Linked DNA regions of Sporomusa sphaeroides DSM 2875. The protein of the gene in region 1 binds, or shares a complex with, the protein of each later gene. Links are inferred from orthologs where the notes say so. Each region holds a gene or a part of one and is shown on either strand. Other genes may lie near its edges.

The links. The genes of interacting proteins can lie anywhere in the genome.
Region 2: the proteins of SPSPH_RS14260 (region 1) and SPSPH_RS11875 are in contact, whole or in part, in a crystal structure (PDB 3A7A), measured with the Escherichia coli proteins. The link is inferred for Sporomusa sphaeroides DSM 2875 from one-to-one orthologs.

The regions. Positions count from the first base shown.
Region 1 is NZ_CP146991.1:3,045,417-3,051,696, reverse strand. The notes cover bases 1,553-4,523. They hold SPSPH_RS14260 (glycine cleavage system protein H), read left to right. Parts: upstream 1,553-2,813; coding sequence 2,814-3,233; downstream 3,234-4,523. Other genes in these bases: SPSPH_RS14250 (geranylgeranyl reductase family protein), read left to right, coding at 4,343-4,523; SPSPH_RS14255 (lipoyl protein ligase domain-containing protein), read left to right, coding at 3,217-4,359; SPSPH_RS14265 ((Fe-S)-binding protein), read left to right, coding at 1,617-2,786; SPSPH_RS14270 (FAD-binding oxidoreductase), read left to right, coding at 1,553-1,620. Also shown: SPSPH_RS14275 (glycine cleavage system protein H), read left to right, coding at 1-123; more of SPSPH_RS14270, read left to right, coding at 160-1,552; more of SPSPH_RS14250, read left to right, coding at 4,524-5,428; SPSPH_RS14245 (radical SAM protein), read left to right, coding at 5,597-6,280. UniProt on the Escherichia coli protein: The glycine cleavage system catalyzes the degradation of glycine. The H protein shuttles the methylamine group of glycine from the P protein to the T protein.
Region 2 is NZ_CP146991.1:2,524,071-2,528,503, reverse strand. Bases 1-2,897 are described here. They hold SPSPH_RS11875 (lipoate--protein ligase), read left to right. Parts: upstream 1-907; coding sequence 908-1,888; downstream 1,889-2,897. Other genes in these bases: SPSPH_RS11870 (MFS transporter), read left to right, coding at 1,926-2,897; lpdA (dihydrolipoyl dehydrogenase), read left to right, coding at 1-868. Also shown: more of SPSPH_RS11870, read left to right, coding at 2,898-3,236; SPSPH_RS11865 (IS110 family transposase), read right to left, coding at 3,410-4,433. UniProt on the Escherichia coli protein: Catalyzes both the ATP-dependent activation of exogenously supplied lipoate to lipoyl-AMP and the transfer of the activated lipoyl onto the lipoyl domains of lipoate-dependent enzymes.

The DNA.
Region 1 (6,280 bases):
GCCGGCTGGATTTGTGTCATGGAGCCCGATGATCTGGCAGCAGGGCTGCAAACTCTGATTCACGGCGATGCAGCTGATGCATTTTTCACCGAAGAACATGCCAAGTATGCCAAACCAGAGTAGACGCGCGAGCCAGCCTTGTAAGGGAGGAGGAGAGTTATGGACGCTCAAACGGTGGCAAGTGTAAAGCAAATGTTTGGCGAGCGTGCTACCGACGATTTGTTCGAACGCGGCTTTTATGAGCGGGATCTGGCGCCTGTACCGGATTTTCTGGTAAAACCGGTTGCCAAAACGCTGCCGGATATTGTCGTCAGACCTAAGACTACTGAAGAAGTCGCCTCCATTGTCACGCTGGCCGCTGCCAAGCAGCTTCCGGTCACTACCAGGGCCGGAGGGTCTACCGTCTATTTCAATACGGTATGTACCCGGCAAGGCATACTTGTAGACATAAACGGTATGGACAATATATTAGCCATTGATCAAGTGAACAAGACGGTCCGGGTGGAGGCCGGGCTGACCTGGTGGCGGCTGGAACGGGCGTTAAACCGGGTGGGGCTGGCAGCCTGCTCTTATCCCAGCAGCGCCCAGGCCGCTACTGTCGGCGGCTGGCTGGTTATGATGGGATATGGATTGGGCAGCTTGCCATACGGTCCGGTAGTGGAACAGGTCCTCGCGGCCCAGGTAGTCCTGCCTGACGGCAGCGTGCGGCAATTAAGCCAAACCAGTGAACCGCCGGTTGCCTGGCTTGCCGCCTCTGAGGGAACCCTGGGTATTGTGACTGAGGTCGAACTTAAGGTGCGGTCCCAGCCGGAGAGTGATTGGCATGGCCTGGCCGAGTTTCAGAATGCTGAGCAAATGCAGGATTTTATCGAGCAGGCGGCAGCGTTAGCCAACAAGCCCTTTAACCTGCATTTCAGCGATCCTGGCTGTAACTCACTCAGGCAGCGGCTGGGTATGGCAGACCAACGGGCGGCGCTTGCGTACACGGTGGCCTTTGACGCCGATGGCACCAAAGCCCAAACGGCTGCGGCCCGCCTGGACTATGAGCGCTGCTTGCACCAGGCGGACGGCGGCGATCTGGGGGAAGAAGAGGCCGGGCACGAATGGCAGCACCGGTTTTTTTCCTTAGTCTTAAAACGGGAGGGCCCGTCCCTCCTGGGAGCCGAGTTATGGCTGCCTATTAAAAAGCTGGCCGATTATCTGGCCGATGTGGCTGTGTTTGAAACCCGGAAACAGTTAGGTTTAAAAAGCTACGGCCATATTGTAGCACCAGGTCATGCCATGGTCATGACCATGTTTAATGCCGACGAACGCGATACCATCGGTTATCTGCAGGGGCTGGCGCTGGTAAAAAAACTGCATGATATCGGTGCCCGGCATGGCGGCCAGCCTTATGGCATCGGCCTGTGGAACACGCCGTATGTAAAGCGGTGCCAACCGCCGGCAGAGCTGGCTGCCCTGAAAAAGCGCAAACAATTGCTTGATCCCAACAATATTATGAATCCCGGCAAACGGTATGAGCCGCCTCTGCTGCTGCAGCCGGCACTGTTTGGCCTGGGAATGGATTTGCTGGCAGCCACTACCATGGTATACCAGGGAAGGCGGGGGAATAAGTCATGAGCGCAGACAGTTTTTATAAAGATTTGATCGAGGAATCCCTGATCTGCGGCAGGTGCGGCAATTGCCGCAGTGACTGTCCGGTATACCGGGAAATCGGCTGGGAGTCGGCGGCGCCAAGGGCAAAAATTTCGCTGGCCCGTGAACTGTTTGCCCGAAATGGCGGCGGCTCAATCAGCGAGGACTATGCCAGACGGATTACCCAGTGTACGATGTGCGGCGCCTGTACCCGCGCCTGTGCGGCCAGAATTGATTTGCAGGCCTTATGGCAGGATTTGCGGACCGAACTGGTGGCCCAGGGCAAAGCGCCGGCAGCCTATACCGCGCTGGCCGGGAATTTGAAGAGCAAGAAAAATATTTCCAATTTCGCCAATGCCACCCGGCTGGACTGGGCGGAAGACCTGGAGGAGGTGCCTGAGTATCTGGACCAGGAACCGGGAGCCGACATTGTCTATTTTGTGGGCTGTGTATCCTCCTTTTTTCCCCGGGCCGCGCAAATACCGGTGGCCATGGTGCAACTGCTGGAAAAGGCAAAAGTCAGTTTTACCACCCTGGGGGCGGAAGAATGGTGCTGCGGTTTTCCCCTGCTGGCCGCCGGCCAGGCGGCCGACCTTGCCGAATATGCCCGGCATAATGTCGACAAGGTGCGGCAGCTTGGTTCCGCCACCCTGGTTACCGGCTGCGCTTCCTGTTATCATGTCTGGAGCCATATCTATCCGGAGCTGTTAGGCGAAGATCTTGGTTTTAGAGTGGTTCACGCGACCGAACTGCTGGCCGAACTGCTGGCGCAGGGCAAGTTGGTGCCCCAGGCGCTAACGGCAACGGTTACCTACCATGACCCTTGTGATTTGGGCCGCAACAGCGGGATTACGGCGGCGCCGCGGCAAATTATTGCCGGTATTCCCGGCCTTAATTTCAGAGAAATGGCCACCTGCGGCGAGGAATCCACCTGCTGTGGCGGCGGGGGGAATTTGCAGGGGGCCGACCAGACCCTGGCCGATGCCATTGCCCGGAAACGTATCCGGGAAGCGGCGGCAACCCAGGCGTCTATTGTGGTATCAGCCTGCCAGCAGTGTGAGCAGATGCTGGAAAAGGCAGCCAGGGCGGAAAAACTGCCGCTCCAGGTCATGAATGTTGCCGAATTGTTGTTAATGGCCCTGGATGAATAATGTCAGCTTGAGAAAGGAGCAGGGACGATGGAGGGTACCAGCCGGAATTTTCCGGAGGAACTATTGTATGACACGCATTACCAGTGGATTAAAAGAACAGGCAGTAAAATTTTATTCGGTTTGACTTCTTATGGTCTGGAGATCACCGGGGATGTATTATACTTGTCGCTGCCGCCTGCCGGTACAGCGGTAGAAGGCGGCGGTACCTGCGGCTCGCTGGAAGCGGGCAAATGGGTGGGACGCATCTATGCGCCGGCGAGCGGCAGGATAACCAATGTAAACCAGGCAGTGCTGGCCAGTCCGGCGCTTATTGGCCGCCTGCCTTACCATAGCTGGTTTGCCGAGATTGAGCTGTCCCGGCCGGAAGAGCTTAACGGTCTGATGTCGGCTGCCGGGCTGCGGTCCTGGCTGGTGGAGGCGGAAAAAGCAAATGCCTGCTGCGGATAACGGCACTACTTTCCGGGTCCTGGATTCGGCGCCGCGTACCGCCGCCGAGCACATGGCTTTGGATAAGGTCATTATTGAGGCCCACAGCCGGGGGCTGATTCCCAATACCCTGCGGTTTCTGCAATTTAAGCCGTGCGCGCTGGTGGGGCTGCACCAAAACACTTTTTTAGAAGTGAATGTTCCTTATTGCCGGGAAAACGGCATTGACATCAACCGGCGAATCACCGGCGGCGGCAGTTTGTACTGGGGGCGGCTGGAATTAGGCTGGGAGCTGTATGCCGGCAAAAACACCCCCGGTATTCCCCGGCAGGTGGAGGGCATGTACCGCCTGCTGTGTGAGGCCATGGCCGCCGGGCTGCGGACAATGGGGCTGGAGGCCGCCTATCGCCCGGTGAATGATATTGAAATCAGGGGCCGGAAAATTGCCGGCACCGGCGGCACCGAGCTGGCCGGCTCTTTTGTCTTCCAGTGCAGCCTGCTGGTGGATTTTGACATTGATGAGATGCTGCGAGTATTGCGTTTTCCCCTGGAAAAACTGAGTGATAAAGCCGTCACATCCATGCGGGAGCGGGTAACCTCCCTTACCGGGCAGCTGGGTTATGTACCGCCGGACGCGGTAATCAAGCAGGCAGTGTTAACCGGCCTGCGGCAAACACTGGCCTATGAATTTGTTCCCGGCAAGCTTACTGCCCGGGAAACGGCACTGTTGGCAGCGTATTTGCCGCAGTTTGAGAGCCCGGAGTGGATTTACGGCCAAGCCGGCGCTGTGCTCAATACCGTTGACTGCACGGCCAGCTATAAGGCGCCGGGCGGTCTGATCCGGGTGCAAATGCGTCTGGATGAAGGCGCCCGGGTCATTAAATATTTGTTTATCAGCGGCGATTTCTTTGCCTATCCGGCCAGGGTCATCAATGATCTGGAAACAGCCCTGAAAAATACGCCGGCTGACAGCAGGCGGATTGCCGGCATTATCCGGGATTTTTTCCGCAGCCACCAGGCTGAGATTCCGGGTGTTGGGCCCGAACATTTTATTGAAGCCGTATTGCTGGCTGTTGAGCAGGCCAAAGCGATGCAGCCGGTGCAGCAGAGTCCTCCGGGGGAGGTGTGCTGTGAAGCCGGCCGGTGAACACTATGACGCTGTTGTCGTCGGGGCCGGACCGGCGGGCAGCGCTGCCGCAATCCGTCTGGGCCAGGCAGGGCTCAGGGTGGCCATGCTGGAGCAGCGGCCAAGCATTGGCAGCCAGGTTCAGTGTGCCGAGTTCGTGCCTGTCGTTATGGCGCGCCATACCGTTCTCCGGGAAAGCGATATTGCCCAGCCGGTTCCGGGCATTACCACCTTTATTGGCGGCAGGCCGGCAAGTGTGCTGCGGGCGCCGGGGTATATCCTCAACCGGGGGCTGTGGGAGCAACATCAGGTTGAGCGGGCCAAAGCGGCAGGTGTCAGGGTTATGAGCGCAACCCGGGTGACCGGCATTGACGGTAAGGTGGTAACTGTAGTAACCAACGGCGTTCACACCGCCGGAATCAGCGCCCGGTATATTTTGGGCTGTGATGGTCCGCGGTCGGTTGTCGGCAAAACGCTGGGCAACGCGCCGCAGGAGCTGTGTGCCGCGCTGCAGTATGAAATGCGGTTGACCAAAGCGCTGGCAACTGCGGAAATTCATTTTGATGCCGGCTATTATGGCGGCTATGCCTGGGTGTTTCCGAAAGGCAAAATAGCCAATGTCGGGGTGGCGGTACATCATTCCTGCCAAGGCAGCCTCAAAAGCTTGCTGAAAGATTTTTGCCGCCAGCTGGCGGCCAGGCAAATTGTGCGGGCTGAAGCCGGTTTGGCCGCAACCGGCGGCCTGATACCGGCCGGCGGCCTGGTTCGCTGTGTGGCTGCCGGACAGATGCTGGTGGCCGGCGATGCCGCCGGCTGTACTCATCCCATTACCGGCGCCGGCATTATGAATGCCGTTGTCAGCGGCGGTTTGGCTGCCGGGGCGGTACTCAGGCACCTGGACAGCCGGGGGAAAGAGCCGGTTGCCGCAAGCTATGCCCGTGCGCTTGAGGCAGAGTATGGTCCCCGGTTTGCCGTTGCCTGCGACCGGCTGGTAAGCCGCAATCAGGGCTGGACAGATAACCCCGCCGAATTCACCGCCCTGATCCGGCGCAGCTGGATTGCTTTTCCGGAGTATTTTGCCCAACAGTAAGCGGGTGGTATATATTCGGCAGCAAAGAATCTGGCAGGCAGGCGGGCAGTGCATTGACAACGCTCCAACACTGGCGTTTAACTGCCGCTTTTGCCAACACACTACCCGCCTGCACAAAGCTTTAGTACGTTGTAAATATGTAATATTTGTAGTGAGAGGAGGCCGGTCATGGATAATTCCAGCAGACGGGAAAGCCCCGATTTTGTGCAGACCAGCCTGGCCGGCGCTATGGCGCTGGGCCTGGAGCCGGGCAGTTTTTACCGCAATGCATGTCCGGGCAGCTTAAACTTGTTAATGACTTATCAGGACGGATGCCGCGCCAATTGCAGCTACTGCGGCCTGGCCAGGGAACGGCAGGCCGAGCCGGAGGAAAACACCTTCATCAGGGTAAAATGGCCGGTATACAGCTTGGCGGCTATTATCGACATTTTACGGCAGCCGCCACCGGCGGCCGCCGGTAAAGTCAAAAAACTCGGCCGGATTTGCCTGTCGATGGTTACTCATCCCCGGGCGGCGGCTGATTGTATCGGTATGGTAACAGAACTGAGCGCCCGGACCGATTTGCCGCTCAGCGTTCTGGCATCACCCACCATCCTGCCGGCTGCAACGGCTTTTTTTGAGGCCATTAAAGCCGGTGGCGCCGACCGGGTGGGCATAGCGGTAGATGCTGCGACACCGGAGCTGTTTGCGGCTATGCGGGGGGCGGCAGTTGGCGGGCCGCACCGGTGGGCCAAGTACTGGGAGTCCATTGAGCAAGCGGTTGCCGTGTTTGGCTGTGAACAGGTCAGTGTTCACCTGATTGTCGGCTTGGGTGAAACCGAACAAGCCATGGTTCAGGCCATAGCCAGGGCC
Region 2 (4,433 bases), 520 kb from region 1 along the record:
TATGGAGTTCGCTTCGATTTTTGTCAGTATGGGTGTAAAAGTACATGTCGTCGAATTTTTAGATCATATTCTTGCTATGCTGGACAAGGATGTCTCAGGCGAACTGCAAAAGTTTTTACAAAACAAAGGGGTACAAATACACACCTCTGCCAAAGTGACAAGCATTGAAGCAAGCATTGACGGCCAGGCTATCGTAACCTATCAGCAGGGAGAAGAGCTCTTTAGATTGGCAAGTGAAAAAGTACTGATTTCCATTGGTCGCGAGCCGAACCTGGATATGCTGCAGTTAGAAAAAGCAGGTATCAGACTGTGGGAAAAGAAACGCGGCATTGAAGTGAATGAATTCATGCAGACGAATATTCCGCATATTTATGCAATTGGTGATGTTGCAAATATGATTCAGCTTGCTCATGTGGCCTCCCATCAAGGTCTTTGTGCTGTAAACAATATCTTGGGCCATGCGGAGAAAATGGACTATGCTGTTGTGCCTAATGTTATTTTCACCAATCCAGAAACAGCGGCAGTCGGCATGACGGAAGCAGAATGCGAAAAACAGCAAATCGCGTTCCAAATTGCCAAATTCCCTTACTACGCCAACGGCAAAGCACTGATTATGAATGAGACCAATGGGTTTGTAAAATTGATACAAGACAGTGCCAGCAAAAAGATTATCGGCGCAAGCATTATTGGGCCAGATGCAGATGCGGCAATTAACATACTGTCATTTGCCATTCGATTTGGTCTTACTGATAAGGATATAACCAGTGTTATCTTCCCGCATCCAACCACTAGTGAAGCCATTTTCGAATGTGCATCAGGCTTGACTAATACAGCCATTCATTTACATCAGAAGGATTATCTAAAATAAGAATACTGCCTGCCATTTACTACAAAGGGGATGCTATTTTTGCTGCTGGTACAAAACAATTCACTTGATCCTTATTATAATCTGGCGCTAGAGGAATATTTGTTGACAAATCTCCAGGAAGATGTTCTGTGCCTGTGGCGAAATAGGCCGACAGTGGTTGTCGGCAAAAATCAGAATACTTTGGAAGAAATTAATCTAGATTATGTCCAGCGTGAAGATATCAGGGTAGCTCGCCGCCTAACAGGCGGTGGAGCAGTTTATCATGATCTTGGCAATGTAAACTATACCCTAATCATACCTTACGCCCAAGACATATTCGGAGATTACGAAAAATTCACACAACCGATTATTGCATTTCTCAACACACTGGGAGTTACAGCAACTCTTTCTGGCAGAAATGATTTATGTATCGGGGAGCAGAAAATCTGCGGCAATGCCCAGGCAGTTGTGAATGGACGGCTGCTGCATCATGGCTGTATCCTATTTTCATCTGATTTAGCTGCGCTTACCGATGTACTGCGCCCCAATCCTGCAAAAATAGAAAGTAAAGGCATAAAATCGATTCGCAGCCGCGTTACTACCATTTTGCAGCAGCTAGAGGAAAAGATCAGCGTGGAGGAATTCTGCTCGGCACTGCAAGCGTATTTTTTGCAGGCTGTTCCCGACTTAAAGCCGTATACGCTGAGTACGCAGGAAACCAAGGCTGTCCGTGAACTAGCTCGCCACAAATATGCTTCCTGGGCATGGCAATATGGTGTTTCGCCTCAATATTCATGGAAAAAATGCCAGAAGTTTGCCCATGGATTTTTGGATGTCCGCATGGAAATCAGCGAAGGTAAAATTGAACAAATTACTATTTTTGGAGATTTCTTTGGCCTTGAGGATATTACCGAACTAGCTGACACTTTACGCGGCTGTCCTCATGAAAAATCAGCTATAATGGAGATTCTTGGGCAGACATCCATTGAACGGTATATCTACGGCGTGACTGCAGGGGATTTCTGTGCTCTATTAGTTTAAATAACAAGTTGCAATCTTATTACAAGGAGGTTCTTACATGTTTAAAAGCTTACAAGCAAGAAAATACTTTTATGTTATTCTTCCCTTGTTTATTGGATCAATCATTTCGTATCTTGATCGAGTCAATGTTGCCTTTGCGGCGCTAAGTATGAATCAGGATATGGGATTTTCCGCTGAAGAATATGGAATGGGAGCCGGTATTCTCTTTTTCGGTTATATGCTGTTTGGCGTTCCAGGGACACTGATCGCAGAACGCAGAGGTCCCCGTTCCTGGCTTGCTGTCATATTGGTGGTTTGGGGAGTGGTGTTAGCGTTCATGGCATTTATGCAAAATGCCACGCAGTTTTATATCCTGCGCTTTTTACTGGGAGCATTAGAGGCCAGCTTCTTTCCTGTTGTTTATGCTGTTATTATGCCGCGCTGGTTTAATACCAAGGAGAGACCGGCAGCTATGTCCCTTTTTCTATCGTCCATGCTCTTATCAGGAGTTATTGGCGCACCACTCGCCGGTTGGTTATTAGATGTTTCCATTTGGGGGCTCAAGGGCTGGCAAACCTTATTTATCCTGGAAGCGATTCCGGCTGTTGTCTTAGGTATTGCCTATTTATATTGGCTGCCAAACTCGCCTAAGGATGCTGTTTGGCTGTCATCAGAAGAGAAAGAGCTGTTGACCCAAGAATACGAGCAGGAAGTTGCCGCAAAAAACTCAGTCCGGAAATTTACCATTTGGGAATCTTGTAAGAATAAAAAAGTGCTGAAGCTTGCTGGAATCTACTTTTTGTGGATGACTGGTTTTTGGGGATTCAACTTCTGGATGCCCACTGCGCTTAAAGCGGTATCTGGTTGGTCTAACACCCAGATGGGCTGGCTTATCGCCATACCCATGACCATCGCTTTTTTTGGTTTCAATCTGTGGGGGATGTCTTCTTCTAAGTCAGGGGAAAAACGTTGGCACATGGCTTTGCCGTTATTCTTAGGTGCTATTGCGATGGGTGCCGGGCCGTTTGTTACGAATCCTTGGATGAGTCTTGTACTTGTCAGTCTTAGTGCATTAGGACTATATGTGGGACTGGGAATCTGGTGGTCTTATCCGACTACCTTCTTATCCGGTTCGGCTGCTGCCGCCGCGACAAGCTTAATTAACTCTATCGGCTTAATCAGCGGCTGGGTTGGGCCATATGTTACCGGTTATATGAAAAATGCGACAGGCTCATTTCAAGGGGCGTATATCGGAATGGCTATTTCTGTTGCCATCGCAGGTTTATTTATCCTAACGTTAGACAATGGGGTTGCGACTGGTAATACAGAAAAAAAGCATGATGCTATGCAGGATGTTAAGAACGCATAATTTATATTTTCTATTTTAAATAAAAAGTCCGGCGGTGAAATGTCAAGCCCCTAAAAGGCGAAAGATTTAAAGAAATGAGCAGATTGATCGTTAGAGTGGCCGAAAAAGGGAATAGCAAACAAACCCTGCCTGCCCCATTTTTTAACAGCAGGGAGTGAAGGGGGCGTAGAAATCTACGCCGGTTTGTAAAGCCGGTTATCTTTCAGCAGTCGAAAGACTAACCTGACCAATTTTCTGGCAGTTAAAGCGAGTGCGCGTTTATGCTGATACTTGTTGACCTCTTTGAATTTAAGGTCATAGTAGCGCTTGTACTCCGTGTCGCAACGCACGAGAGAATGGGCGGCTTCACACAAGTAGTATTTGAGGAAACGGTTGCCAGAGCGGATGAGGCGGGTATTGTGAGCTTCAAACATACCGGACTGGTGCTGAGACCAGGCAAGGCCGGCAAATTTAGCAAGAGCGGCTTGTCCATTAAAACGGTTGATATCGCCGATTTCGGCGATGATACCAGCGGAAAATACGGGGCCGATACCAGGAACCGAAGTCAATGTGTTGGGGATGTTGTCAAACTGGCGCTGAATTTCTTTATCTAGGGCTTTAATCTGAGACTGCATAGCGCGCATGGAGGAAATGGATAGGGCCAACACCTGATTTACGGAGTCAGTGACCGTCTTAGGGAGACGGTAAGAGCCTCTAGCGGCAGCTTGTAGCGCTTTAGCAATCTCCAGCGGTCGCGGAGAGCGATTTTTCCCTTTGTGCGCGATAAAAGAAGCCAGTTGGTCAATATCCATGTTGGCCATATCATCTGGGGTTTCAAACTCTTCAAAAAGCGCCAGCGCCGTCGCCCCGAAATTATCGGAGAAAATCTTCTCCTGGGTGAGACCGGAGCATTTCATGAAGAGATAGTTCATAAACCGCTGCTTTTCCCGTGTGAGATTTTGGACAGCGAAGAAGCGGGCGCGGGTTAGGTTTTGCAGAGCTTTGTAACGGTAATCGTCCATGTAGACCGGGGCAGTGATCCGGCCGAAGCGAAGATTGTCGGCGATGACGAAGGCGTCTATGAGATCGTTCTTGGGCAAATCAGAATAGGCATCCTTAAACTTTTTAACCTGCTTGGGATTGAGCACATGCAATTTGCGTTCGAACCGCCCCAGAGCGCCGTCTTCCCGCAGGAAATACAGCAGATTATTGCCGTAA